One region of the Vibrio stylophorae genome, then DNA from elsewhere that is predicted to be linked to it. Evidence: predicted binding sites of a transcription regulator. Region 1 holds the regulator's gene; the other holds the start of a gene.
The links. The regulator MetJ, encoded in region 1, represses methionine synthesis genes. The targets are predictions, from matches to a motif close to TTAGACNTNTANANGTCTAA.
Positions count from the first base shown of each region.

Region 2: the regulator MetJ is predicted to act here: its motif matches at 1,389-1,408, upstream of metH (methionine synthase).

Region 1 covers NZ_CAKLDI010000001.1:2,633,186-2,648,515, reverse strand. Annotated here, with positions in the region: gene priA (primosomal protein N') at 1-2,025, opposite strand, end outside; gene rpmE (50S ribosomal protein L31) at 2,273-2,482, shown strand; gene L9P36_RS12345 (malic enzyme-like NAD(P)-binding protein) at 2,668-3,912, shown strand; gene metJ (met regulon transcriptional regulator MetJ) at 4,042-4,359, opposite strand; gene L9P36_RS12335 (O-succinylhomoserine (thiol)-lyase) at 4,567-5,730, shown strand; gene L9P36_RS12330 (bifunctional aspartate kinase/homoserine dehydrogenase II) at 5,727-8,162, shown strand; gene metF (methylenetetrahydrofolate reductase) at 8,356-9,276, shown strand; gene L9P36_RS12320 (serine hydrolase domain-containing protein) at 9,452-10,669, opposite strand; gene L9P36_RS12315 (PadR family transcriptional regulator) at 10,694-11,239, opposite strand; gene L9P36_RS12310 (O-acetylhomoserine aminocarboxypropyltransferase/cysteine synthase family protein) at 11,268-12,536, opposite strand; gene crp (cAMP-activated global transcriptional regulator CRP) at 12,765-13,397, opposite strand; gene L9P36_RS12300 (YheU family protein) at 13,771-13,995, opposite strand; gene L9P36_RS12295 (DUF3187 family protein) at 13,999-15,009, opposite strand; gene L9P36_RS12290 (hypothetical protein) at 14,994-15,200, opposite strand.
Region 2 covers NZ_CAKLDI010000001.1:365,285-380,614, reverse strand. Annotated here, with positions in the region: gene metH (methionine synthase) at 1-1,307, opposite strand, end outside; gene L9P36_RS01815 (cation:proton antiporter) at 1,532-2,872, shown strand; gene metA (homoserine O-acetyltransferase MetA) at 2,966-3,919, opposite strand; gene L9P36_RS01805 (hypothetical protein) at 3,965-4,273, opposite strand; gene zrgA (zinc uptake protein ZrgA) at 4,399-5,091, shown strand; gene L9P36_RS01795 (ABC transporter ATP-binding protein) at 5,128-5,823, shown strand; gene L9P36_RS01790 (ABC transporter permease) at 5,820-7,076, shown strand; gene L9P36_RS01785 (DUF3299 domain-containing protein) at 7,087-7,557, shown strand; gene L9P36_RS01780 (TIGR03899 family protein) at 8,032-8,976, shown strand; gene leuA (2-isopropylmalate synthase) at 9,320-10,912, shown strand; gene leuB (3-isopropylmalate dehydrogenase) at 10,912-12,003, shown strand; gene leuC (3-isopropylmalate dehydratase large subunit) at 12,006-13,427, shown strand; gene leuD (3-isopropylmalate dehydratase small subunit) at 13,437-14,039, shown strand; gene L9P36_RS01755 (DUF547 domain-containing protein) at 14,115-14,915, shown strand; gene thiB (thiamine ABC transporter substrate binding subunit) at 14,995-15,330, shown strand, end outside.

The sequences.
Region 1 (15,330 bases):
CATTGGACCCATAATGAAATGATCGTGTGCCTTGAATTCTGGATGCGCCTCGAGAGTTTGTTTCACCTGAGACAAAAACAGTTCGGCTTGTGAACCTTGATGATCTTCTGCGCGAAATAAACACAGATGACTGTAGGGCGGTAATTCAGCGATGCGCCGTTCATTGAGTGCTTCTTGTGCAAATGGTCCATAACCGGATCGCAACAGAGAAAGAAGAAGAGGGTGTTCAGGATGATGGGTTTGCAGTACCACTTCGCCGGGTTTACTGGCACGTCCAGCGCGGCCAGCGACTTGCACAAATAGTTGGGCAAGACGCTCAGGGGCACGAAAGTCATTACAAAACAATGCACTATCTACATCAATTAAACCCACAAGGGTGACATTGGGAAAGTGATGGCCTTTGGCTAGCATTTGCGTGCCAATTAAAATTTGATGCTGATTTTGCGCAATAGCGGTTAACGCCTGATCAAGACTGCCTTTTCGTCGAGTACTATCACGGTCGATGCGAATCGCTGAGAAATCAGGAAATAGGTGTTGCAGTGTTTGCTCAAGTTGCTCTGTACCGACGCCGACGCCTGCCAGCTGTGTTGAGCCACATTGATGGCATTGATGCGGTAGTGGTCGCTGGGTGGCGCAGTGATGACAACATAGCTGCTGCGATTGCTGATGCACAGTGTAATAACGCTCACAGCGTGGGCATTGTGCCAGCCAGCCGCACTCATGACAGATCAATGCAGGTGCAAAGCCGCGACGATTGAGAAATAGCATCACCTGATTACCCGCTTGCAGATGCTGGCGCATTTGCGCCATCAGTGGCGCACTCAGACCCGCCTCACAATGCATGCCTTTGATATCCAGCAGGCGATTTTTGGTCAGGCTGGCATTGCCTGCGCGTCGTTTAAGGGTGAGGTGATGATATTTACCAGTTTGCGCATTATACAGCGTCTCCAAAGAAGGTGTTGCCGAGCCAAGCACTATGGGGATTTGCTCTTTATTGGCACGCATAATCGCGGCATCACGGGCATGGTAGCGAATGGTGTCTTGCTGTTTATAGGAGGCATCATGCTCCTCATCCACCACAATGAGCCCCAAGTCATGAAATGGCGTAAATAGCGCTGAGCGCGTACCAATCACAATGGCGCAGTGATTATCACGCGCATTGAGCCAAGCTTTGAGGCGTTCAGTATCGTTGAGGTTGGAGTGGACCACGGCAACGGGGACATCAAAACGCTCCGTAAATCGAGCGATGGTCTGCGGGGTGAGGCCAATCTCCGGCACCAGAACCAAGACTTGCTTGCCTTGTTCTAACACCGGTGCAATGGCTTGTAGATAGACTTCAGTCTTGCCTGAGCCGGTGATCCCTTCAAGCAATAAACAGGCAAATTCGTGTTGGCTTTGAATGGTCGCAACGGCCAAGGCTTGTTCATCGTTCAGTTGCAGCGGCGCTTGTTTTAGCGGTGCCTGCTTGGGCCATAAACTGGTGTTTTTTTGCGCTTCAAAAAAGGATTCAATCCAGCCTTTTTTCGCCAAGCTATTGATGGTAGCTGCGCTAAATTCAGCCTGTTGAAGATCACTGTGTGATTGTGCTTGGTTGGTGAGAGCAGCCAATAACCTTGCTTGCTGGTGCGCATTTTTAGCTAGCGTATGTTGTTCGTTGCGCCCTTGGTCGGTGATGCGCCACATTTTGAGCGCTTGCATCGACGCGGGTTTACCTTGGCGCAGCGCTGCGGGCATCAATAGATTGAGGGTATCGCCCAGTGGATATTGATAGTAGTGACTTAGCCATTGTAGCGTTTGATAGAGCGGCGGTTGCCAGAGTGGCTCGGCATCGAGTACTTGGCTAATGGCTTTGAGTTTTTCGATGGGGTAGTCACTGTGTTGCGGTAACGCCACAACCATACCAATGAGTTGGCGCGGACCAAAGGGGACTTTTACACGCGCGCCAACCTTGGGTTGTGTGTCACCGATACGATAATCAAATAGCTTATCGAGCGGGACGGGAAGGGCGATGCGCGCTATAGTCATGGGTGGCAATCTACTCAATATTTCGATGCCCAATGCACCGGAAAAATAGGAATGGCTCAGTGTATCAGGCTTCGCCAATGGCACCAATTGAGGGGCTTGAATTGTGGCGAAAAGATCTGCAGCAAAGGTTGATCCGAGGGCGATGATTGATTAAAATCCGCGGCCTTAACACAATTGTTATTTAACGACGTGCGGTGTCCGGCTTTGGATCGGAAGAGCGGCACGGCCTTTCATTAGAGGTTTTCCCATGAAAGCTGGTATCCACCCAGAATACAAAGTAATCACTGCAAAATGTTCTTGCGGTAACGTTATCGAAGTTGCTTCAACTGTTGGTAAAGATCTAAACCTAGACGTGTGTGACAAATGTCACCCATTCTACACTGGTAAGCAACGTATCGTTGACACCGGCGGCCGTGTTGATCGCTTCAACAAGCGTTTCGGTATGCTTAGCAAGTAATTGCGTTAGCAGAATCGAGAAGGGGGTGCTTTTTAGCATCCCTTTTTTTATGTCTGAAAATCGCTAAGGACAATTGGCGCTTGCCAATTATGCTCAATCTGTAATCATATTCGCGCTGAATCACAGTTTTTGTATTTAGCAGCCTTCAAAATTAAAGAATTGATAACAATCAGGATACATGAACCATGTCAGACCAACTTCGCCAGCAAGCGCTGCATTACCATGCTTATCCCGTTCCAGGGAAGATCGCCGTTGAACTCACCAAACCTGCGGATACCGCAGAGGATCTCGCGCTTGCTTATAGCCCAGGCGTGGCAGAGCCAGTGCGTGAAATCGCGCAAGATGCGGAAAATGTTTATAAGTACACCGGTAAGGGCAACATGGTTGCGGTGATTTCAAACGGCACTGCCATTTTGGGGCTGGGCAACTTGGGGCCTTTGGCATCCAAGCCTGTGATGGAAGGTAAAGCGCTGCTGTTCAAACGTTTTGCTGGTCTTGATGCCATTGATATTGAGGTCAAGCATCGCACCATTGATGAGTTTGTCGATACCGTGGCCAATATCGCGGATACCTTTGGTGGCATCAACCTTGAAGATATTAAGGCGCCTGATTGTTTTGAGATTGAGAAAAAGCTGATTGAACGCTGCCAAGTACCTGTGTTCCACGATGATCAGCATGGTACAGCGATTGTGACTGCCGCCGGTATGCTCAATGCGCTTGAGCTACAAGGCAAACAACTGGAAGAGGCGATTATTGTTTGTTTGGGCGCAGGCGCAGCTGCGGTTGCTTGTATGGAGCTGTTGATTCAATGCGGTGCGCAGCGTGAAAAAATCTATATGTTGGATCGCAAAGGGGTGATTCATACCCGTCGTGATGATCTCAATGAGTACAAAAAGCTGTTTGCCAATAATACTGATAAGCGCACGCTGGAAGACGTCATTCAAGGCGCTGATATTTTTGTCGGTGTCTCTGGCCCAGATTTATTGCCACCAGAAGCGCTAGCTTTGATGGCAGACAAGCCCATTGTGTTTGCATGTTCGAACCCCGATCCAGAAATCAAACCGGCGCTGGCGCATCAAGTGCGTGATGATTTGATTATGGGCACGGGTCGCTCGGATTATCCAAACCAGATTAACAACGTGCTCTGTTTTCCATTTTTGTTCCGTGGCGCTCTTGATGTACGCGCCAGTGAGATCAATACCGAGATGAAGATTGCGGCGGTGGATGCCATTCGCCACTTGGCCAAAGAGCCGGTTCCTGCAGAAGTATTAAAAGCGGCAGGTGTTGAGGCGTTGAGCTTTGGCCGTGAATACATTATTCCGAAACCAATGGATCCGCGTTTGCTACCACGTGTGGCGAAAGCGGTGGCGCAAGCGGCGGTTGAGTCTGGCGTAGCGCGCATTGCCATGCCGCAGAACTATATGGTTTAAGGTATCCAGTTTAAGGCACATCCTTTAGGGAATTAGGCTGAATCAATCGCGGCAAAAACGCGAAATAGCCCTTAGAAAAAAGCCTCGCAATTGCGAGGCTTTTTGTCATTTGTTTGATCACTTTCACGATTATTTAGTGATATCTTCGTACTCAATGCCCATGGCATCCATCAATGCTTTGGCTTCAACGGGAATATCATCAGGACGATCTTTGCGTAGATCTTCATCGGTTGGCAAAGGCTGGCCAGTATAGGCGTGCAAAAATGCCTCGCAAAGTAGCTCGCTATTGGTGGCATGGCGTAGGTTGTTTACCTGACGGCGAGTACGCTCGTCAGTGAGTACTTTCAGTACTTTCAACGGAATTGAGACGGTAATTTTTTTGACTTGCTCGCTTTTTTTTCCGTGTTCGGCGTAGGGGCTAATATAGTCGCCGTTCCAATCTGCCATGCTTCACCTTATTTTGCTTATCGATCACTGAAGTGAGTGTTGTGCGATTTTAGCGGCTTTTACTCCCATAAGCAAAAACATATAGACGTCTAGATGTGTTGACGTCTCAAGTGATGCGCGATATGTTTATTCCCTGTATGGAAAGTCATCAAGTTGTAGTGCATTGTTATCGTGTTGCAACCAAATCAGCCAAGGAAGGGCCGAACTATGAGCAAGAAGCAAGCTGCAACCATTGCCGTCAGAAGTGGGATCGAATCGGATCAACAATTTGGCGCAGTGGTTCCTCCCATCTATTTAACCTCCAACTATGGTTTTCAGCGTTTTGGCGAAGTGCCGCAGTATGATTATTCTCGTGGCGGCAATCCTACGCGCGCTATTTTAGCGGATGCTCTGGCCGAGCTTGAGGGCGGCGCCGGTGGCGTGGTCACCAACTGCGGCATGTCTGCGATTAACTTGATTGTCAGTTTGCTCAGTCCTGCTGATCTGATCGTTGCGCCCCATGATTGCTATGGCGGTACCTATCGTTTATTTGAATCGCGGGCGAAAAAGGGCGATTTCAAGGTGCTGTTTGTTGATCAAAGTGACTCGCAAGCACTGGCAAAGGCACTGGCACAAAAGCCAAAGTTAGTGTGGCTGGAAACCCCGTCTAATCCGCTCCTTCGGGTGGTTGATATCGCCGCTATTAGTGCTCAAGCCAAAGCCATTGATGCTTGGCTCGCCGTTGATAACACCTTTTTATCGCCGATTTTACAGCAGCCCATTTCGCTGGGTGCGGACTTCGTGGTGCACTCCACCACCAAATATATCAATGGTCACTCCGATGTGGTGGCGGGCGTTGCTATTGCCAAAAGCCAAGCGCATGTTGAACAGCTGACCTGGTGGGGAAATTGTTTGGGCGCGACTGGATCTCCTTTTGATGCCTATTTAACGCTGCGAGGTCTGCGTACCTTGGCGCCAAGAATGCGCGCGCATGAGGCCAACGCCGCAGCTATTTTGGCATTTTTACAGCAGCAGTCTCGCGTTCGCACCATCTACCATCCAAGTTTGCCAGAGCACCCAGGACACCAAATTGCCAAAGCCCAGCAGCAAGGCTATGGCGCGATGCTGAGTTTTGAACTGGATGTCACAGAAAAGCAGCTCAAAGCTTTTGTTGATGCTTTGAGTTTGTTCTCCTTAGCAGAATCCTTGGGCGGTGTTGAAAGTCTGATTTGCCATCCAAGCTCCATGACTCACCGCGCTATGTCTGACCAAGCGCAGCAAGAGGCGGGGATTTCACCAACCTTACTTCGCCTGTCGGTGGGGCTGGAAGATAGCCAAGATTTGATTGCTGATTTGAAGGTGGCATTTGCCGCTTTGGAGAGATGTGAATGATCGCAACACAGGTGCAGGGACGCCAGCTGCATAAATTTGGTGGTAGCAGCCTTGCCGATAGTGATGCTTATCTGCGCGCGGTGCGTATTTTACGCCAATATGCCAGCACGGATGATTTGGTGGTGGTTTCTGCCGCGGGCGAAACCACCAATTTATTGTGGGACTGGCTTGAGCAATTACAGCAAGATGGCCGCGTCGCCCATGAGCGTTTGATGGCGCTGCGCCAATATCAGCAGCAACTGATTGAGCGAACTTTACCTGCATCGCAAGCTACGCCTTTATTACAAAGCTTGCATCGGGACTTTAGTGAATTAACGAGCTTTACGGGCGAGTCGCTTTCGGCTGCCAAGCGTGCGAGCGCCTTGGGTTTTGGTGAGTTGTGGTCTGCGCGATTGCTGACGGCGAGACTGAATAGCGAATCGATGCCGGCGCAAGCGTTGGACTCTCGTCTTTTTTTACGTGCGCAAGCAGACTCAGCTCAGCCCGAAGTGAATGCTCAGCTTTCCTTGCCGTTGCTTCAACAGTGCCTCGCAGAAAATGCAGCGCAGGGAAAACAGCTGCAGGTGATCACCGGTTTTATGGCGCAAAACGATGCGCAAGAAACCGTGCTGCTTGGCCGCAATGGTTCAGATTATTCCGCCACTGTGATTGGTGCTTTGGCCGATGTTTCACGGGTGACCATTTGGAGCGATGTCGCTGGGGTATATAGCGCTGATCCACATGTGGTGGATGATGCTTGTTTACTGCCATTACTGCGTTTAGATGAGGCCAGTGAGTTGGCGCGGTTAGCCTCGCCAGTCTTGCATAGCCGCACTTTACAACCTGTCGCACAAAGCACATTGGATCTGATGCTGCGTTGTAGCTACGAGCCAGAGCTTGGTTCAACACATATTGAGCGGGTACTGGCGAGCGGTCGCGGCGCTAAAATTATTACAGCTCTGGATGATGTGTACTTACTGACAGTGGAGCTTGCCAAAGCAAAGTTAACCCATGGTGTGAGTGAGCGCTTATTTGCGCAACTGGCGCAAAAGCAGCTGCAACCACTGGCCTATGATATCAATCCTGAGCTGGGCACCATTGCCCTGGCTTATACCAGTGAAGTGGTGGGGAGTGTGCTCAGCCTGCTGGATCAGCAAGGCTTGGGTGAACTCAATCTCAAAGATGGCTATAGCTTGATTGCCGCCGTGGGTGCTGGGGTGGTGAATAATCCGGTGCATTGTTACGGCTTTTATCAGCAATTGGCTGACCAATCTGTGGAGTTTATTGCCGCGGCTGATTCCAAATTAAGTTTGGCTGCTGTGGTGCGTAGCCAAGATAGTGGCAGCATTGTGCGTGGGATTCATCAGCGCTTATTTAAGGCGCAAAAGCGCATTGGTTTGGTGGTGTGCGGAAACGGCAATATTGGCAGTCGTTGGCTGTCCCTGTTTGCCGAGCAGCAAGCGTCATTAGTCACGCGTCATGAGATGCAATTTGATTTGTTAGCTGTGGTGGAAACTGACCGCGCTTGGGTAGATTTTCAGGGCATTGATGGCGCACGCATCGCGAAAGAGTTCACAAAGCAAGCGCAGCCCTATGATGCCACCTTGTTTTCTAGCTTTGCGCAAAGTGGCTGCGATGAAGTGGTGATTGTGGATTTGACGGCGAGTGAGGTGCTAGCAAAGCAATATCAACAGTTTGCGGAGTTGGGTTATCACCTGATTTGTGCCAATAAAATTGCCGGTTCAAGTACCACTGCCAATTATCAAGCTGTGTGTCATGCCTTTGCCAAAACCGGCCGCCATTGGTTACACAATGCCACGGTTGGTGCTGGTTTGCCCATCAACCATACGGTGCGAGATTTAAGAGACAGTGGCGATCAGCTATTGTCTCTGTCGGGCATTTTCTCTGGTACTTTGTCTTGGCTGTTTTTGCAATTTGACGGTAGCATCCCCTTTAGTCAGCTGGTGGATTTGGCTTGGCAGCAGGGCTTAACTGAGCCCGATCCGCGTCATGATCTCGATGGCTCAGATGTGATGCGCAAATTGGTGATTTTGGCGCGTGAAGCCGGTTTGGCCATTGAACCTGAGCAGGTCAAAGTGGAAAGCTTGGTGCCAGACTCATTGGCGGAAGTATCGCTCGATTGTTTCTTTGAGTCGGTGGATGAACTGGATACCTTAATGTCAGAGCGACTGGCGCGCGCTCAGCGCCAAGGTAAAGTGCTGCGTTATGTGGCGCGTTTAGATAAAGATGGCCGAGCCAGTGTGGGCGTGGAAGCCATTGCCGAGAACCATCCGCTGGCGATGATGCTGCCCTGCGATAATATTTTTGCTATTGAAAGTCAGTGGTATCGCGATAATCCTTTAGTGATTCGTGGTCCTGGCGCAGGGCGAGATGTCACCGCAGGGGCGATTCAGTCGGATCTGAATCGTTTAGCTACCTTGCTGTCTCATTAAAATGGACAGTAATCAATTGCTATAAGCCAATGGGGAAGCGGCATTTCATAAAGAGGAAAATGAAGATGAAGTTTGCTCACGCAGGCATTGAATAAAATTCATGTTCAGAGCGTTGACTTCAATGGCAGGCTAAGACAGTATTTAGACATATAGACGTCCAAAAGGATTTTGGATGCCAACGCAAGGAGCACCTATGGCATATTCACACGCAGGTCAGTTTGATTTACTGAACCAAAATATTGCAGAACTCAATGGCGACATTAATGTGTCTTTTGAGTTTTTCCCGCCAAGCTCCGAAAGCATGGAGCAGACCTTGTGGGGTTCTATTCATCGGCTCAAAGAGTTACAACCCAAATTTGTCTCAGTGACCTATGGGGCGAACTCCGGAGAGCGTGATCGCACGCACTCCATTATCAAAGAGATTAAAGAGCAAACTGGTCTGATTGCAGCGCCGCATTTAACTTGTATCGATGCAAGCCGTGATGAATTGCGCCAAATTGCCCGTGATTACTGGCAAAACGGCATTCGTCAGATTGTCGCGTTGCGTGGTGATTTGCCAGAAAATGGCGGTAAACCTGATATGTATGCAGCTGATTTGGTTGAGCTGCTGCGCAAGGAAGCTGACTTTGATATTTCAGTGGCGGCTTATCCTGAAGTGCATCCTGAGGCGAAAAATGCGCAATCGGATTTGATTAACCTCAAGCGTAAAATTGATGCGGGTGCCAACCGCGCGATCACCCAATTTTTCTTTGATGTGGAATCCTATCTGCGTTTTCGCGATCGCTGTGTCACCGCAGGCATTGATGTGGAGATTGTGCCGGGCATTTTGCCGGTGTCGAATTTCAAACAGGCATCACGCTTTGCCAAAATGACCAATGTGCGTATTCCAAGTTGGATGGAAAAGCAGTACCAAGGTTTGGATGATGATCTGCTGACGCGTCAGATGCTAGGCGCGAGCAATGCCATTGATATGGTTCGCGTGCTGAGCCGAGAAGGGGTCAAGGATTTCCATTTCTATACCCTCAATCGCGCTGAGCTGACCTATGCCATTTGCCATACCTTAGGGGTGCGCCCGCAAACAGCGACTCAGGGCTTAACGGCCAAAGCGGTTTAGCCTAACTCATGATGAGAAGTGATTGAGAGAAACGGCTGAGAGAAAGTGGCGTATTTGAGTGAAATGCTGAAGCTGACGCCAGTTAAATGTTGAAGCCAACCTCTACGTCCAATAAAAAAGCCGCATCTGCGGCTTTTTTATTGGGCTTAATTGACTGTTATTTTTTCTTATCAGTTCAGTGCTCAATTGCATCTGCACTCTCTTGATGTCGCATAAATGTTATCGGATAGCCTAAGGCGGGAAAGATATGCGCCTCCATTAGACGAAACAGATAATCCTTATCTTGTCCCAAATAGGCGCCGCCGGTCATCACTACCAATAACTCTAGCTCGGGTACCAAGAGTAAGCCTTGGCCGCCTTGGCCGAGCGCTGCGACCACTTGAATTGGACGTGTTTGATAGCGAAATTGCGGTTGATACCAGCCCATGGCAAATCGCAAATGTGGCTGTTCAATCAAAGGCGCGCCGGGCTGATAGATAAAGTGGATCCAGGCTGGATCAAGCAGCTGCTGTCCATGCCAATGGCCTTGATTGAGGTAAAGTTGGCCAATTTTCGCGAGATCGCGACTACGCAAGGCAAGCCCTTGATCGCCCAATTTATGTCGTAAGGGGCCTCCCCACTCAAAATACTGAATATCCAAAGGGGCAAATAGGGCATTGTTGGCATATTGTACCAAGCTTTGCGAAGTGGTGCGCTCGATAAAATCACCAAGTAGCACAGGCATCGCGCTTTGATAGCGACTGCGCTGATTCGGCTGGCTATCCATGGGCAGGCTCAATACATAATCAATGGGTGTTGGGGCTTGGTGCATGAGTTGGCGATCACTGGGCTGATGGTTCTCGCTACGTGACACCTCCTGCCAGTGCAAGCCGCTGCGCATATTCAGCGCATCAATCAGGCGAATGGCTTTTTTCCCATCGGCTTTGGGCTGGCGCGCTATTTGTGCCTCACTGAGAAGTGGTTGTTCAATGGATTGAATTTGATCATCCATCAGTAATCGGCCAATCAAGGTTGCGGTGAGGGTTTGGCTGATTTCCATCAAGGGGTAAAGCGTATTGTAATGGCTTTCATTGCTAAATTGCGGCGTGCTGGTACCACGGGTAGGATGTTGGTAGTAGTGCTCAAATAGCAGTTGGCCATGACGCGCAATCAGTAGTGATTGCGGGCGCTGATCTTCATCTTCTAATAATTTACGGTGAAGGCGTAGCAGTTCGATGGGATCAAAACCTTGTATTTCTGGTGTTGTGGTGGGCCAGTCAGGCTCTGCGGGCTTTTGTGTCCATTGAAAATCTTGCGCTGAGGGTAGGGTGTAGAGTCGATAACTCCAGCCTAAGGCAAAAAACAAAAGCAGCAGGACCAGGCCTACTGCTTTGTAATGTATGTGATCCTTCATAAGCGCTCCCTGAGCGCTTATCCGTTACTTTGAAGGTAACTGATTGAGGATTTCAAGCGCTTCTTCAATCCAATTGATCCATGCGACTTTACCATGGATGCCGCGACGTAAAGTCAAACGCATCAGGTGCTGCTGGCGGTCAAGTCGACTGATATCCGCAAAGTGAATCTTTTCAAGTTCTTGAAAGTTTGCCAACTCACGTTTTGAGTCGTCAAGCAAGCGAGTCAAGTGTTGTGACATCACACCGCTATCGCCCTCTTGGCATGCATAAAGTTTCGCGGAGACCTCATCACGCACCGCAGGCGGTGCCAATGGTTTTTCCAGCCAAAGCATCAATGCAGCGCGGCCCTCTTCAGTAATGGTGTACACCTTACGATCGGGTTTGCCATCTTGTGGTTCGAGTAAATATCCAACCCAACCAAGTTGTGCCATTTTATTGAGTTCGCGATACACCTGTTGGTGGCTCGCACGCCAAAAATAGCCCACTTGCTGGGAGAATTGTTTAGTCAGGTCATAACCAGTAGCACTTGCGTGACACAGCGAGGTCAAAATGACATGAGGTAGCGACATCTTTCAAGTTCCATTTAATCAATAGTTATTAGCGTAACGCTTGATCAAGATCGGTCAGAATGTCTTCGATATGCTCAATGCCGACACATAAACGAATCATCTCTGGTTGTACACCTGCCGCAGCTTGCTCGGTTTCACTCATCTGGCGATGGGTGGTCGAGGCTGGGTGACAGGCTAGGGATTTGGCATCCCCGATGTTGACTAGGCGCTTAAATAAATTCAATGCATCATAGAATTTCACCCCCGCCTCATAGCCGCCTTTGAGGCCAAATGAGAGCAAAGATGAAGGTAAGCCACCGCGCAGCATACGTTGACACAACGCATGATTTGGGTGGGATTTCAGGCCAGCGTAGTTCACCCACGCCACCATAGGGTGGGCGTCGAGAAACTCAGCCACCGCCAATGCGTTTTGGCAATGGCGCTCCATGCGCAAAGGTAGGGTTTCTAACCCTTGCAGCAGCAAGAAACTATTCATCGGCGAGAGCGCAGCACCAGTATTGCGCAGTGGCACAGTACGTGCGCGCGCTACAAATGCGGCCGGACCAAAGGTCTCGTTATAAATCACGCCGTGATAAGAGGGTTCCGGGGTGGCAAACATCGGGAAGCGATCCTGATATTTGGGCCAAGGGAATTTACCGCTATCAACAATCACACCACCGAGAGAGTTGCCGTGACCGCCGATATATTTGGTCATAGAGTGCACCACAATATCCGCACCTAGCTCGATAGGCTTACACAGCACAGGCGTGGCGACTGTGTTATCCACCATCAAAGGCACGCCCTGAGCATGTGCCACTTCTGCAAGCGCTGCGATATCAACGATATTGCCCGCAGGGTTACCGATGGACTCACAGTAAACCGCCTTGGTTTGTGAATCGATCAGCGCCGCAATATCTTCTGGTTTATCTGATGCGGCAAAACGCACGTCAATGCCCAAACTTGGCAACATGTGCGCAAAGAGGGTATAGGTGCCACCATAGAGCTGCGGCGTTGCGACGATGTTGTCACCTTGCTTGGCAAGGGTGAGTACCGCGTAATGAATGGCCGCTGCGCCAGCGCTGACTGCAAGTGCGGCAACACCACCTTCAAGAGCCGCCATACGCTGCTCAATGACATCTGTGGTTGGATTCATAATGCGGGTGTAAATATTCCCCGGAACCTCAAGATTAAAGAGGTCCGCACCGTGCTGTGCGTTGTCAAATTCATAGGCAACGGTTTGGTAAATTGGGGTTGCCACGGCCTTAGTGGTTGGATCCGTTTGGTAGCCGTGGTGAATGGCTAGCGTTTCATCTTTCATATCGCATTCCTTGCTGATAATTCGCTTATTTAGCTAGTTGGAGATAGACATTATTGTCTGTTCTATTGTCATGCAATCGGTTTCGGGGTCAATATTTGTTTTTGTGAATGCCTGCACAAGTTGTTCGGTTGTCTGTACAACTTTATCCAGTGGACTGCGTTACTGCAGGCGTAATTCTGTGATAAAAAAAAACCAGCCATGCGGCTGGTTTTTTCAAAAGGGTATCGACTAGCGAGTGCCGTAAACCACAATGGTCTTACCGTGTGCTGAGATGAGGTTTTGCTCTTCTAGCATCTTCAAAATACGACCAACGGTTTCACGTGAACAGCCGACAATTTGACCAATCTCTTGACGGGTGATCTTAATCTGCATGCCGTCAGGGTGGGTCATAGCGTCAGGTTGTTTCGCCAAGTTCAATAGGGTTTGAGCGATGCGACCAGTCACGTCAAGGAATGCCAAGTCACCCACTTTTTGGCTGGTCACTTGTAGACGACGTGCCATTTGCGCTGAAAGGCGCATTAGGATGTCTGGGTTTACTTGAATCAGCTGGCGGAACTTCTTAAAGGAGATCTCAGCGACTTCACATGGAGATTTCGCACGAACCCAAGCTGAACGCTCTTGACCTTCTTCAAAAAGACCAAGTTCACCGATGAAGTCACCTTGGTTAAGGTAAGACAAGATCATCTCTTTGCCTTCTTCATCTTTAATCAATACAGCCACAGAACCTTTGACGATGTAGTAAAGGGTTTCTGCTTTTTCGCCTGCGTGAATCAGGGTGCTCTTTGATGGGTACTTATGGATGTGGCAGTGAGACAGGAACCACTCCAGAGTTGGGTCTGTTTGAGGTTTACCGAGAACCATATAACTTTCTTCCTCTGCGTTAAAAGCCCAACAGCCAAGACTATGTCCGATATATTGCTTGGGCGTAAAAATAATTTTGCCGCGGTTAGAATATAGACTCTGACGTTAGGCTGCAAACTCGGGTGAGCGAGATACAGATTCTATCGCTTTTTATGTGGGATTTCTTGATTTTAATCGGGATGAAAGGTGGTTTTCCGGTGTGAAAGTGTGCAGTGGATCACGAGTATTTATTTTCTTCTCAGCAAATAAATTTGCCGAAATTATAAGCGCTAAAAAAAGGTGAAAAAAAGCGAATGGATTTACCTTATAAAACGTACTGAGAAATGCGAAATGCCTATGTTTTTAGTCATTTTTTTGACGCTGATGCCGTGCGTTAAATCGACTGCTGAAAGTGCTGTTTCGATTTAATATCGACGCTTTCATGAAGTTCTGAATAGACCAGAACGGCATCGCCATGAGCCAGCTGTGCAAGCACTAAATCGACTTTTTCATCTAGAGATAACTCACTGTCACCATAATCTGTGCCTTCTCGCAGAATCACACTTTCCACCACATTACGCAGGGTCTCTGGGTCGAGCTGTTGCCAAGGAATAATCATTGATTAGAACTTTTGTCGATAGGAAAGCGTAAAGGCTACATCGGCACTGTTATCGTAGTAAACCCAATTTTCCAAAATCACCATTTCAATGGCCTGTCGCGGGCTGTAAAGATAGCGGTAACCGAGCATAGTTTCATATACAGGTTTGTTGAGGCTAAACACATGGGTGGCGATACCTTCACTGACTTGTGCTTGCGCCCAAAGGTGATGATTGTGCTGCCAGCGATAGAGATAACCCAAGGCGATATGGCTATTGACGGCTTTAGCACGAATTTGCAACACCTCGGTTTGCTGTCGATGCGTGACGCCGACCATGCCATACCAACGATGTTTGGGGCTGGGGGCATAGCGATAGTTGAGTTGCAGGCTTTGCTCAAAATTGTGGTGAGCAAATGGACCATTGGGTTGATAGCTATAAAGCAGTGCACCACTGGCAGACAGCGCGTGATAGGGATTGGACCAAATAGCGTGGTCTAGCTGTAGGGTTAGGCGGTGGCCAAAGCTTAGGGTCGAGTCGCCTGATTGATCTAAACCTTCGCTAGGCGCGCGAAAGGTTGCTTGGTGCTTGGGCACGGTATCACGGCCATTTTGACCAATATCAAAGGCGTCATGAAATTTAATGGTGAGAGTATCAATATGATTATTGGCACTAAAGCGATACCGATAATCCATAGACCAGCGCCATTGCTTTGAGGGTGCGTGTTGATAATTGAAGCGCAGTTCATTGTGGTAGTAATCAAGAAATAGCTCATTGGTGATCCCCCAAATACTGGCGGCAGTGGCACTGGCTTGCACTTCGCTGTCGCCAGCTTGCCAGATAGCATCCTGTAGCATGGGGGTTAGGCTTGCTGCTTGTAGCGGGGATTGGCTTGGCGCAAACAGCGGGCCAAATTCGCTGTTTGTTTGGTTGGCATACCCCCAAGTTGCTTGGCTACTGAATAGAAAGAAAAAGAGCAGACACCATCGCGAGATAGATTGCAACGCGATGGGCTTGCTTATCAACAACAATCCCATTTGGCTTCCCACTTTGGCTGGCTTTTATATTGATCGCGAATATTGATAGCAATAGCGCGATTTCTTGTTTTCTTTAAATTGGCTTCTTTTCTTGTTTTTTTATTGCGTTTTGGCTGGGCGGGAGCGCCGAGTCTCCCTCCTCTCTCTTTGTTCAAATTAGTTGAGCTGAGAAGAAACTCAATATCAGCCATGAGATAGCGGCATATTTAGCTGCATAGTGAACTGCATAGTGAGCGGGGTGGGTTAGTTAATGGGACGTCTATTAAAGAGACTGTTAATTAAAGGGGCAGTTTATTTAAGGGACAGTCTATCTAAGGGAAG
Region 2 (15,330 bases), 2.3 Mb from region 1:
TCGACCATCACCGGCACTTTGGCAATTTCAGGCTCAGAGGCACAAAGATTGAGAAAACGCTGCATGCATGCCAACGCATCCAGCATCCCTTCATCCATATTGATGTCGATGATCTGCGCGCCATTTTCCACCTGCTGCTGCGCAACCTCTAAGGCCTCATCATATTTTTCCTCTTTGATCAGTCGCTTAAATCGAGCTGAGCCCGTCACGTTGGTTCGTTCACCGACATTCACAAACAAGGTTTCAGGTAAAATAGTCAGCGGCTCAAGTCCAGAGAGACGACAAGCCACTTGCAGCTGAGGTTTAGCGCGCGGCGTCACACCTTCAACCGCTTCGGCCATAGCGGCAATATGCTCAGGCGTGGTACCACAGCAGCCCCCCACCATATTTAAAAAGCCAGATTGCGCCCACTCGGCAATATGCTCCGCCATATCTTCTGGTGACAAATCGTATTCACCAAAGGCGTTGGGTAAACCTGCGTTGGGATGGGCGGATACAGCACATTCGCTGATGCGCGATAATTCTTCCACATAGGGACGCAGCTCATCAGGGCCCAAGGCACAGTTCAAACCAAAGGAGATGGGGTTAACGTGGCGCAGCGCATTATAAAAAGCTTCTGTGGTTTGACCGGAAAGTGTGCGCCCCGAGGCATCGGTAATGGTGCCAGAGATCATCACCGGCAAGCTGTAACCTAAGGATTCAAAGACCGAGTCAATCGCAAATGCAGCGGCTTTAGCATTGAGAGTATCAAAGATGGTTTCAATCAAAATGATATCAGCGCCGCCTTCAATGAGCGCTTCAGTGGACTCCATGTAAGCCGTCACTAACTGATCAAAACTGACATTGCGGTAACCAGGGTCATTCACATCCGGTGAAATCGAACAGGTTCGGTTGGTAGGACCTAATACGCCAGCAACATAGCGTGGTTTATTTGGCGTTTCAGCACTCCACTGATCAGCCAATCGACGTGCAATGGTCGCCGCTTGCAGGTTAATTTCACGACTGAGCGATTGCATCTCATAATCAGCCATGGCAATGGTGGTGGCATTAAAGGTATTGGTTTCAATAATGTCCGCACCCGCAGCTAAATAAGCATCATGGATATCAGCAATGATCTTAGGCTGAGTGAGCACTAACAAATCATTGTTGCCTTTGACGTCGCAATGCCAATTCGCAAAGCGCTCACCACGGTAGTCAGATTCACTGAGGCTATAGCCTTGGATCATGGTGCCCATACCACCATCAATCAAAAGAATTCGTTGCTTCAGTTGTGCTTCGATTTGTTGTTTGATTCTACTTCCTGTCACGAGACCGCCCCATCCTTGTTGCGCTGATTTATCCATGATTCAAGCACAGCTTGATTTGTTCTTCATCCTACCATAGTCAATATAGAAATCTAGACGTCCATATCCGTTCGACGCAATCGTTTATATTACAAATGTTGCGACGGCGTTATAAAACCGTTTGATCTTTGACAAGTCGAGGCTGACAATTATATCCATACAACCATTGTGTGCTTGGAGCACCCAACATGTCTGTCTATTACACCCTTTGCTTCCTGTCCGCAGCGGCGATGATGATTGCCTTTATCAATCATAAAATCGGCCGCATGCAAACCACTATTGCCATCACCGCAGGTGCGCTGATCCTATCTCTTGGAATCGTTATCGCCGGCCAACAAGGTTGGTTCCAACTCAATCAAGTAGCCAAGCAGACCATTGAGAGCATCAACTTTAACGAGTTCCTGCTCAATGGTGTGCTGGGCTTTTTGCTTTTTGCTGGCGGTCTTGGCATTCGTCTGCCCAATATGGCGGATCAAAAGTGGGAGATCACTTTGCTGGCACTTGGTGCCACCATCATCTCTACCGTCGTCATCGGCCTTGGTTTATTTGGCATTTGCTGGCTTATCGGCATTCCACTGAATCTCATCTACTGCTTGCTATTTGGCGCACTGATCTCGCCAACAGACCCGATTGCAGTGCTGGCGATTGTGAAAAAAATGAATGCGCCTAAACGCATATCTAGCCAAATTGAAGGTGAATCTCTGTTTAACGACGGCTTTGGCTTAGTCATTTTTGTCACCCTTTACACCTTGGCCTTTAGCTCAGAATCACTCACAGTCATGCATGTGGCTGGCATCTTCTTACAAGAAGCCATTGGCGGCATTGTCTTTGGTTTCTTGCTCGGTCTCATTTTCCACTACCTCATTAGTGCCACCGATGACCACTCCATGGAGCTGTTGCTGACCATTGGTGTTCCAACGGCAGGTTACGCACTCGCCAACACCATTGGCGTTTCTGGCCCGCTCGCCATGGTGGTTTCAGGGATCATGATTGGTAACTGGACCCGCTATGTCGGCTTTTCAAAAGAGAGTGAACAGCATCTGGATCACTTCTGGGAATTGGTCGATGAGTTCCTCAACGGCGTGCTGTTCCTGCTCATTGGTCTCACCATGCTGCTCTTCACCTTCCATGCTGAAGACTGGATTTTGATGTTCTTGGCCATTCCTTTAGTTCTTGCTGCGCGCTGGATCAGTGTGCGCGCCACCTACGTTGGTTTTAATCGCTTCCGTAGCTACAACCCGCTCTCTGTGCCAATTTTGACTTGGGGTGGTTTGCGTGGCGGTTTGGCGCTGGCCATGGCGATGACCATTCCAGCCGGAATTATGGTGATCCCTGACAAACACATCGATGTTCGTGAAATCATGCTGGTGATGACTTACTCCGTGGTGGTTTTCTCCATTTTGGTACAAGGCTCCACCATCACCCCAATGATTCGCAAAGCCAATGCTATTGAAGCAGAGCGCGAAGCAGCACTCGCAGAAGCGCAAGCCAATGCGCAAACTGCTGGTGAAGGTAAAGCTTCAGAGTAACGCGCTAAGCATTGCCAATGAACGCACTCGCGACTCACTGGCATTTGGTAATAAAAAAGCTGCTCATGGAGCAGCTTTTTTGATCGTCGTGATTTAGTCCTGACTATCATCATCCTTGGTGAAATTAGCCTCGGAAAAGTGATTCAAATCATAGGGCGTTTGCTGATAGACGCAGTAATTAAGCCAATTGGAAAACAGCAGGTGCCCATGACTGCGCCAGCTTGCTCGCGGTGGCTGATTAGGGTCATTGTCAGGATAGTAATTCACCGGAATCATAGGCTCCATCCCTTCACCAACATCACGCACATATTCATTATGCAGGGTCAGTGCATCGTATTCGGGGTGACCCGTAACAAAGACATTGCGCTTGTCTTTGGTCGCCGCGAGATAAACCCCCGCGTCTTCTGAGCTGGCCAAAATATCGAGATCCGTATGCTCGGCCAAATACTCAGTTGAGAAATCGGCAAAGCGGGAATGCGGCGCCAGAAAATAATCATCAAAACCACGTAGTAGCGGGTGACATAGATGATGCGTACGGTGCTGATACACCCCAGACAATTTTACTTTTCGCGTGCGCTTTGGCAGATCATAAAAGAGCTTTAACGCCGCTTGTGCCGCCCAGCAAACAAACAGCGTTGAGGTCACATGCTGACGCGCCCAGCTCATAATGGTCTGCAAGTGATCCCAGTAGATCACATCCTCAAATTGCACCAAACCCAACGGCGCACCGGTAATGATCAAACCATCGTAATTTTTGTCCTGAATCATCTCAAACTGACGGTAAAAGGTATTGAGATGCTCAGTCGGGGTGTTCTTGCTCGGACGATTATCAATACGCAGCAGCTCAACATCAATCTGTAATGGAGAGTTGGAGAGTAGACGTAAAAATTGTGTTTCTGTCTCGATCTTTTTGGGCATCAGATTCAGCAGTAACACCTTGAGCGGACGAATATTTTGACTCATGGCGCGGCTTTGCGTCATGACGAAGATGTTTTCTTTACGCAGCGTTCCTGCTGCAGGCAATTGATCAGGAATATTGATCGGCACGGCAGACTCCTTTCCATGCATAGTAGACATCCAGACTTCCAGATGTTATCCCGCAGCCTGTTGAATGTCGAGCAACAAATGTACAAAAAAAGAAAATGAAATTTTTTCGCAATCAATCTCATTTGTTATAACATAACAAAACTTAGACAAGGGAGTGTGTTGTGGTTTTAAATCGGTGGCGTCAAATCTGCTGTGCTCTGATAGTGCTTGCGATCCTTGCGAGTACTTGTCACCTGCATGATGCTGCCAGTCTCGACCATTCAACCCATTGCCAAATTTGCCATCAGCTGATTTATGCACCACCCAGCCCAGTGAGCACGATTCTGGTGTGCCTTCAGCACTGGCTCCCGACACCTTTTTTACTGATCATTCCGATTGTTGCACTAGCACTTGCGCCTCGTGCTCGCGCGCCACCTTCATTGCCACCAAATTGCCATATTTCTCATCTATCTTAAAAGAAACAGTTTGGAATCAATACAATGAATAAATTTATCACCACCAGCGCCACCCTTGCGCTTTGCTTAAGTGCGCCCTTTGTTTATGCCCAAAAACACACTGAGAATATGCTGCAGCACCAAGCGCATGTCCATGGCCAAGTGCAACTCAATATTGCACAAGATGAAGGTGAACTGCTGATTGAAGTGGTCGCACCGGGCAGCGATGTGGTTGGCTTTGAACATGCGCCCAGCAATGCAGAACAAGCCGCGAAATTAAGCGCTGCGATTGCGCAGTTAGAGCAAGCTAATTCGCTTTGGCAACTGCCAAACAATGCGCAATGCAAACTCAACGACGTCACCGTAGAAACCCATGGCATGGCCCCTGATGCTGCAGATGATCATACCGACCATCATGACCATGCTCAGCACAAAGATCATGACGCCCATGAACACCATGGTGACAAACATAGCGACAAACATGATGACAAGCATGACCACGCTGATCACCACGCGCATGATCATGACCAGAGTCAGGCGGATCAACATGGCGAGTTTCATGCTAATTACCACTATCAATGCAGCAATCCAAAAGCCTTAAATCAACTTGATGTGCGTTGGTTTACCTATTTCCCACAAAGCCAAACCCTACAAGTCGCTTGGCTTAGCGCTCAAGGACAAACCGCACTCACCCTCAAAGCCAGTGACGGTAAAAGCCAGTCCATCTCTCACCCATAATGCAGGACGCCAAGGCGAAAGCCTTGGCGATATTGGATGTCCTTACTCACGCTTAATGAAGTGCACTTTCGCTGGTCAAAGCAGGATGAATGGCTATTAAAATTGCCGCGCTTTGAGCTCAACGCTGGCGATCGCGTTTTTTTACGTGGCCCAAGCGGCTGTGGTAAATCAACTTTGCTTAGTTTAATTGCAGGTTTTCTATCGCCAGAACAGGGGTGCATCAAGCTGCTCAATGCCCCCTTTTCGGCGCAAAAAGCCAGTCAGCGCGATCAACTGCGCGCCGATCATATGGGCTATGTTTTTCAAATGTTTAATCTGCTGCCCTACCTTTCAGTGATTGATAATGTGCGGCTACCCCTGCAATTTTCCAAGCGCCGACGTCAGCGCCTTGAAAAACCAGCGCAGCAAGCTGCTGAAGATCTGCTTAAAGGCTTAGGATTACCGCTTAAAATGGCTCATCGACCCGTTCATCAACTAAGTATCGGTCAGCAGCAACGAGTCGCCGTGGCGCGCGCACTGATTGGCTCACCAGAGCTGATCATTGCCGATGAGCCGACCTCCGCGCTAGATCATGCTAATCGCGATAGCTTTATGAAGCTATTGCTAGAACAGGTGGCACAAACCGATACTGGCTTGCTCTTTGTCAGTCACGATCCGACGCTAGCCAAGCATTTTGATCATCACTATGCATTGCCGGAACTTAATCAAGCACAGCAGGAGAGCACGCAATGAATATGTTGCTACTCGCTTGGCAAAGTCTGAGCAATCGCCGGCTCACGGCGATCCTCACTATTTTCAGCATCGCTATTTCAGTGGCACTGCTGCTGGGCGTTTCACAGGTTCGCGAACAAACCAAACAAAGCTTTACGCGCACTGTATCGGGCACTGATCTCATCGTTGGCGCGCGCTCTAGCCAAGTGAATTTATTGCTCTACAGCGTGTTTCGCATTGGCAATGCCACCAATAATATTGACTGGCAAAGCTATCAAATGGTGAAAAACCATCGCGCTGTCAAATGGACCATTCCGCTGTCACTGGGCGATTCCCATCGCGGTTTTCGCGTACTTGGCACCAATCAGAATTACTTTACCTACCTGCGCTACGGAAAAAAACAACCGCTAAGCTTTGCCAAAGGTTGGCCATTTCAAGGATTGTTTGAAACCGTCATTGGCGCCGAAGTGGCGCAAAAATTGGGCTATCAGGTAGGCGATCACATCATCATTGCCCATGGCATTAGCGATCAAGCCTTTAACCGTCACGACAATCTGCCCTTTACCATTGTTGGCATTCTCAACCCAACGGGTACCCCGGTCGATAAAAGCGTGCATGTCTCGCTAGAGGCCATCGAGGCGATTCATGTCGGTTGGCAAAGCGGCGCAAAAATCGGCCAAACGCCTAGCCAAAGTGAGCTAGCCAATCATCCATTTCAACCCAAACAGCTCACCGCTGTGATGGTGGGATTAAACAGCCGGGTTCAAGCCTTTGCCCTGCAGCGTCAGCTCAATCAATATCGCGGCGAAGCGCTCAGCGCTATTTTGCCGGGAGTTGCACTGCAAGAGCTGTGGCAGATGATGAACATTGCAGAAAAAGCGCTGACCATGGTCTCGGTCTTTGTGGTGATTGCGGGGCTGCTTGGTATGCTCACCAGCATGCTCACCAGCCTCAATGAAAGACGGCGAGAAATGGCCATTTTGCGCGCCATGGGTGCTCGCCCGAAACACATCTACTGGCTTTTATGCAGTGAAGCGCTGCTTCTCAGTACCCTTGGTATCGCCCTTGGTATTGCTCTGCTGATGCTCACCATCACAGGACTCTCACCTTGGGTGCTCAATCAATTTGGTCTTGCCTTAAGCACGCAGTGGCCCACGCAAACTGAGTGGCTGATTTTATTGGTCGTCCTGATCATTGGCACTTTGGTCGGCCTCATTCCAGCCCGACGCGCCTATCGCCAATCGCTCGCCGATGGCATGAATATTCGTTTATAGGAGAACAGCCATGCACAGATTATGGCTTGCGATTTGTTTACTGTTTTCAACCACGGTCTCCGCAGAAGAGTTGCTGCTTGATTGGATCGATTTAATCCCTGAAAAAGAGCGCAACCAAGTGATCGCCATGCCGATGATCGATCATGAAGGGGAAGCGCAACAATCTTTGGTTGGCGACGTGCGCACCGAGCTTAATGGCAGTGAGGTGAAGATTCCCGGCTTTGTGATCCCCTTAGAAGGCGACGATCAGGTCGTGACTGAATTTTTGTTGGTGCCCTATTTTGGCGCCTGTATTCATGTGCCGCCACCACCACCGAATCAAATCGTTTATGTGAAATTTGCCAAGGGCGCGCCCCTACAAGAGCTGTGGGATGTGGTCTACGTTACCGGTATTTTAAAAACAGAACATATCAGCAGTGAGCTAGCAGAAGTAGCTTATATACTAGAGGGCAATGCCGTACTTCCCTATGACGAGTATTAAATGAGCGGTTGAAATGAAATAAAAGGGAAGCGTTTAGAGAATAAAACTGCGGTTGCATTGCGGCTATCCCCACCGCTGCAACCCAGTTTTTATCTGTGGTGACTTAATGGAACAGCGATTACATTGAGCCTGTACGAACGAGAATATATCCCAGCGAAAACAGTACAGCGCAATAGCCCACCACCATTAACAGATCGAGTTTATCCTTAGGAAAACGCATCACATCACTCCTTGCGGCTAAATTCGATTTAATTATTAACATCAATTCAACATCAGCGAAAGTATTTTACAATTTCTTTGCATTGACATCTCTGCGCCATGAAAAGAATCCATTGCAAATTCAAGTGGTTTTTATCGACAACGTGGACTGCTGAAAAAATTGACACATTTGTCGCTCAAAAAAAGCGCTTTTGCTATACCCTAGCCTGCCCAATCTGCTAAATATGATCGCCTCAGTCACTCGAGTAAATGACTATGTCTGAATCCTCTACACCGCAACCTGAATCCACCGCCACCCCAGTGGTCATTGAGCAAGCACAATCAGCATCATCGAGCCAATCGCAATCCTCTCAAGGCAACAAACAAAAGCAGCGCGACTACATGATGAGTAGCGAAGCGCGTGCATTAGAGATTGGTAAACGCTTTCATATTGATGCCTTGATAGCGGGAAAATCAGAGCAAGATTTAGCAGAGCGCACCGCAGAACGTCAGCGCTATGAGCTACAACGCCGCCAAGCCAACCTCGAGAACATTCTCAAACTTTGCTACGGTCAATGCCGTAACGAGGCGTCGCAAGAGCCTGACAGCGATTGGCTACACCATTTTTTTACTATGGCGCAGCAAGTCCATGGCACCAGCATGCAGCAGTTATGGGCACGCATCCTTAAGCATGAAATGATTCAGCCCGGCCACTTCTCGGTGAAATCGCTACAAGTACTGCTCAATATGACGCAACGCGAAGCGCAGCTGTTTCAGCGTGCCTGCGCGCTCTCTTGTAGCTTTGGCGGCGACCACAGTAAAAAGCTGCTGACAGGTATTAAATCTGGCGCGGGTATTAAGCAATGGTTTAAACCAGAAGCGCCGCAACTGATTAGCCTTGGACAGTATCAATTGCCTTACTCTAGCTTGCTAGTACTGATGGAACTGGGGTTGATTCTATCCACCGAGCTTGAATCCGGCACAGTCGCCATGCAGCCCCCCTTGGTGTTGCAATATCAGCAGCACAGTTATCAGCTCACCCCTCGCCAGAAAGGTACGCGCCTGCTCTATTACCGCTTTACCCCAATTGGTAACGAGCTTGCCAAGCTATTAGGCAATAAGACACAGCAAAACTATCAGCAGGATCTGCTCGATATTTTGGCGCAGCGCTTCTTTGTTGATAGCTCAGTGAATGGTGGGCAAGTGAATACTCAGGTATAAGCAGCAAAGTGCTCTAGATAAAAAAACCAAGAACACTCAACTTAAGTAGCATAAAAAACCAGCAAACAAATCATTCACTGCTCAACTATGACGTTCTTGTTTTGCTGCCTTGACTCCAAAGAAGGGAATCGGTTACTTATAAGTCAGTTTCTGTGCAAAAAGGCATTCAAATGCGTTTCAACATTCTTCTCCTCAACCTCCTCCTGATCGTGACTGGTTCGCGCGGGTAGGTATTGGCTGAAGAAGAGCACAGACCGAATTGTAACCCGCGCTAAGGCGCGGGTTTTTTCATCTTTAAAGCCCGCGCAAGAAGCGCCGACTCAGGGCAAAGAAGGGAAACATGATGAGCAACAATGTTATTTTATTTGATACAACCTTGCGTGATGGCGAACAAGCGCTATCGGCCAGTCTAACCGTCAAAGAGAAATTACAAATCGCCTTAGCCCTAGAGCGCCTAGGCATGGATGTGATTGAAGCTGGTTTTCCGGTGTCATCGCCCGGCGATTTTGAGTCCGTTCGAACCATTGCACAAACCCTGAAAAGTGCGCGTGTTTGTGCCCTATCTCGTGCGGTCGATAAAGACATTGATGCCGCTTATGAAGCGTTAAAAGTCGCTGAAGCCTTTCGTATTCACACCTTTATTTCAACCTCAACCATTCACGTCGAAGATAAGCTCAAGCGCAGCTATGACCAAGTGGTTGAGATGGCCGTTGCCGCCGTCAAACGCGCCCGTCGCTATACCGATGATGTCGAGTTCTCCTGTGAAGATGCTGGCCGCACGCCCATTGATAATTTGTGCCGCATGGTCGAAGCAGCGATCGATGCCGGTGCCAGTACGGTGAATATTCCAGATACCGTAGGTTACACCCTGCCCAATGAATTTGGCGGCATTATCGAAACCCTCTTTAATCGCGTCCCCAATATCGATAAAGCGGTGATCTCGGTGCACTGCCATGATGATTTAGGCATGTCGGTGGCCAACTCCATGGCCGCAGTGCAAGCCGGTGCGCGCCAAGTGGAAGGTACCATTAACGGCATTGGTGAGCGCGCAGGCAACTGCGCCCTAGAAGAGATCGCAATGATCATCAAAACCCGCGAATCCTTCTTGGGCGGCCTTACCACCAATGTGAATCATCAAGAGATTCACCGCACCAGCAAGATGGTGAGTCAGCTTTGTAATATGCCAGTACAGCCCAACAAAGCCATTGTCGGCGCCAACGCCTTTAGCCACTCATCAGGCATTCACCAAGATGGCATGCTCAAGAACAAAAATACCTACGAGATCATGACGCCAGAGTCCATCGGCCTCAATAACAAAGCGCTGAACTTGACCAGCCGCTCAGGCCGCGCCGCAGTGAAAAGCCATATGGATGCCATGGGCTACACCGAGGGTGAGTACGACTTAGATGTGTTGTACCAAGACTTCTTGGATCTTGCCGATCGTAAGGGCCAAGTTTTTGATTATGACCTTGAAGCCTTGATGTATTTTGCCAATGTGCGCGATGAAGATGACTTCTTCAAAATGAACTATCTCAGCGTGCAATCAGGCAGCATTATGGCCACCACCAGCATTCGTTTGCAGTGCGGCGAAGAAGAGCGCTGTGAAGCTGCGGTGGGTAACGGTCCTGTCGATGCCCTTTATCAGTGTATCTACCGCATTACTGGCTATGAGATCGTGTTGGATAAATTCGATCTGACTGCCAAGGGTGAAGGTGAAGATGGTCTAGGTCAGGCGGATATCATCGCCAACTACAAGGGCTGTAAATATCACGGTACCGGTCTTGCTACCGATATCGTTGAAGCCTCAGGCCAGGCCCTACTTCACGTGATCAACAGTATTCATCGCGCCGAGCGTATCGCCGCGATCAAACATTCAAATCAACAGCATCAAGCGCACTCGCAGAAAGAGCACAATATTTCATCGGAGCAAATGTAATGACAAGGAATTATCAAGTCGCAGTATTGGCCGGAGATGGCATCGGACCTGAAGTCATGGTGCAAGCCAACAAAGTATTAGACGCCATTGAAACCCGCTTTGGCTTTACCCTCAGCCGCCAAGCCTATGATGTGGGCGGCGCCGCCATCGACAACCACGGCTGCCCACTACCGCAATCGACCATTGCCGGCTGTGAAGCTGCTGATGCCGTGCTATTTGGCTCAGTAGGCGGTCCAAAGTGGGAGCATTTGCCACCCGATGAACAGCCAGAGCGCGGCGCACTGCTTCCGCTTCGCAAGCACTTTTCTTTGTTTTGTAATTTGCGTCCAGCGCAAATTCACCAAGGGCTAGAGAACTTCTCACCGCTGCGTGCGGATATCTCTGCCAAGGGCTTTGATATCGTGGTAGTGCGCGAGCTCACCGGCGGAATCTACTTTGGTCAGCCAAAGGGTCGCGAAGGTGAAGGTGCGCAGGAAAAAGCCTTTGATACTGAGATCTATCATCGCTTTGAGATTGAGCGTATCGCCAAGATCGCCTTTGAATCAGCGCGCCTACGCCGCAAAAAAGTGTGCTCGATTGATAAAGCCAACGTCCTTCAAAGCTCCATTTTATGGCGCCAAGTGGTCACCGAAGTGGCGCAGGATTACCCAGATGTTGAACTGAGCCACATGTATATCGACAACGCCACCATGCAGCTGATCAAAGATCCTGCGCAGTTTGATGTGATGCTTTGCTCCAACATCTTTGGCGACATTTTGTCCGACGAGTGCGCGATGATCACCGGCTCCATGGGCATGCTGCCTTCTGCTAGCTTAAATGAAAGCCAATTTGGCCTATATGAGCCAGCAGGTGGCTCAGCGCCAGATATCGCAGGTAAAAACATCGCCAACCCTGTGGCGCAAATTTTGTCTGCCGCCCTAATGCTTCGCTACAGCCTAGGTGAAGAAGAAGCGGCGCAAGCCATTGAAGCTGCGGTTTCAGCCGCCCTTGCCAAAGGTCAGCTAACGGCTGATTTGGCAGGCAAGGAACCAGCGCTTGGTACCGATGAAATGGGTGATGTGATCGCCGCCTATGTGGCTCAAGGAGTGTAATCATGGCTAAAACGCTTTATCAAAAGATCTTTGACGCGCACATCGCCGTTGAAGCCAAGGGTGAGAACCCAATTTTGTATATCGACCGTCACTTGGTCCATGAAGTGACCTCGCCACAGGCTTTTGATGGCCTGCGTGAAAAGGGACGCACCGTGCGTCAGGTTAGCAAAACCTTTGCCACCATGGATCACAACGTCTCGACGCAAACCAAAGACATCAATGCCAGTGGCGAGATGGCACGTATTCAGATGGAAACCCTATCGCAAAACTGCGCTGAATTTGGGGTCACCTTGTATGACATCAACCATCCCTACCAAGGTATTGTCCATGTCATGGGGCCTGAACTTGGCATCACATTGCCTGGCACCACCATTGTTTGTGGCGACTCACACACCGCCACCCATGGTGCATTTGGCGCACTAGCTTTTGGTATCGGAACCTCAGAAGTCGAGCATGTACTGGCCACCCAAACGCTCAAACAAGCGCGCGCCAAAACCATGAAGATTGAAGTACACGGCAAAGTCGCACCGGGGATCACCGCCAAAGATATCGTACTGGCGATCATCGGCAAAACCACCGCAGCTGGCGGCACCGGTTATGTGGTGGAGTTTTGTGGTGAAGCGATTCGCGATCTCACCATGGAAGGTCGCATGACGGTCTGTAATATGGCCATTGAATTGGGCGCTAAAGCGGGTCTTATCGCGCCGGATCAAACCACCTTTGATTACCTTGAAAATCGCAAGTTCAGCCCATCGGGCGATGCATGGCAGCGCGCAGTTGAATACTGGCAAACACTGAAAACCGATGAAGGCGCAAGCTTTGATGCTGAGGTGATCCTTGATGCGGCGGAGATCACCCCGCAAGTGACTTGGGGCACCAACCCAGGTCAGGTGATCGGTATTGATCAACTGATCCCAAATCCAGAGCTATTGAGCGACTTGGTCGAGCAAAGCTCAGCGCAAAAAGCCTTGGCGTATATGGGCCTTGAAGCAGGCAAGAAACTGTCTGACTTCCCCATTGATAAAGTCTTTATCGGTTCATGCACCAACTCACGCATTGAAGATATTCGCGCTGCAGCTGCAATTGCCAAAGGCCGCCGCGTAGCCCAAGGCGTACAAGCTTTGGTGGTTCCCGGCTCAGAGCAAGTGCGCGCACAAGCTGAGCGTGAAGGCTTGGATAAGATTTTGACCGATGCAGGTTTTGAATGGCGTTTGCCGGGCTGCTCCATGTGCTTGGCAATGAACAACGATCGCTTAGGGCCAAAAGAGCGCTGCGCATCCACCAGCAACCGTAACTTTGAAGGTCGCCAAGGTCGTGAAGGTCGCACTCACTTAGTGAGCCCGGCGATGGCCGCTGCTGCAGCTTGCGCCGGTCACTTTGTCGATATTCGTGAATTCCAACTTGAAACCAGCGACGCAATTTAAGGAGTCACCATGAGCGGATTTCAACAACATACAGGATTGGTGGTTCCACTAGATGCGGCAAACGTTGATACTGATGCCATCATTCCAAAGCAGTTTTTGCAAAAAGTCACCCGTGTTGGCTTTGGCAAACACCTTTTCCACGACTGGCGTTTTCTTGATGATGCTGGCGAGCAACCCAACCCGGCGTTCGTGCTCAATGAACCGCGCTACCAAGGCGCTAGCATTTTGCTCGCACGAGAAAATTTTGGCTGTGGCTCATCGCGTGAGCATGCACCATGGGCGCTGGCCGATTATGGGATTCGTGTGATGATCGCACCGAGTTTTGCCGATATTTTCTATGGCAACTCGATCAACAACCAAATGGTGCCAGTACGCCTGACTGACAGCGAAGTGGATGCGATTTTCCAATATGTCGCAAACAACGAGCAAGCGCAGGTCACGGTTGATCTTGAAAGCATGACGGTTAAAGCGGGCGAAGCTACCTATCATTTTGAAATTGATGAGTTTCGCCGCCACTGCTTGCTCAATGGTTTGGACAATATCGGTCTAACCTTGCAGCATGCAGACAAAATCGCCGAATACGAAGCAAAGATCCCTGACTTTCTCGCCTAATACGCGCGAATCAGCAGCGAAAACTCTCTATACTCAAAAGCGCTTCGGCGCTTTTTTTGATCACAGGAGATGGGCATGCGTATTGGTCTTGCGATTCTATTTTATGGCTTTAGTGCACTGGCTTTGGCTGCACCAAAAGCGGATTTATGGTCCTTTTGGCAACCCTATCAAGCCAATTCAACCCAGCGCGTCGATCACCAAGCTTGGCAGCAAATTCTCAATGACTATCTGGTGATATCGCCGCAGCAGCACAATGTGAATTACCAAAGCCTTAGCCAACATCGCGCCGCGCTTGATCGCTACATCACGCGCCTGAGTCAAATCGATCCACGCACGCTCAATCGTAACCAGCAATTTGCCTATTGGGTCAATCTCTACAATGCGTTGACGGTGCAATTGATTTTGGATCACTATCCCGTGAGCTCCATTCGCAAAATTGGCCCTTGGTATAAAGCCGGACCTTGGGATGAAAAAATTATTACCATTGCAGGCCAAAAGCTCACCCTAAACGATATTGAGCACCGCATTTTGCGGCCGATTTGGCGCGATCCACGCATTCACTATGTGGTCAATTGTGCCAGCTTGGGCTGTCCTGATTTGCCAGCAAAAGCGCTCAATGCCGACACCCTCAACGAGCAACTTGAGCATGCAGCATCCCGCTTTATCAACAGTAATAAAGGCGTAGAGCTACAGAATAATCAACTACAGCTATCACAGATTTATGATTGGTATGGATCTGATTTTGGCGACCGTGCCGCGCTACTTGCCCACCTTGCGCAATACAATCCCCAACTGGCTTCAACGCTGTTGCAGTGGTCAGGAAAGATAAATTACGACTACAACTGGCAGCTCAACGACGGTTCGCTATCGCAATAAGCCGTATTTTGTAGCATTTACCCAAGACAGCGGCCGCGATACCATATGCAACCGAAATGGACTGGCCATGGAGAGTCATATGTTGCGCCGCTTACTTGCTTTATCGCTGTTATTTTCCCCTTTTGCATTCGCCAATAGTGCGCCACAAAAACCGGTCCTCACCGTCTATACCTATAGCTCCTTTGCTTCTGAGTGGGGGCCAGGGCCTGCCATTGAGAAAGCCTTTGAAGCGCAATGTGATTGCGACTTGCAGTGGGTCGCACTCGATGATGGCGTATCAATCTTAAACCGCGTTCGTTTAGAAGGCGCGCGCAGCAAAGCCGATGTAGTGCTGGGTTTAGATAACAACCTACTCACTGAGGCGAAAAAAACAGGTCTCTTTGCGCCGCATCAATTGTCATCGATCAAACTCGTG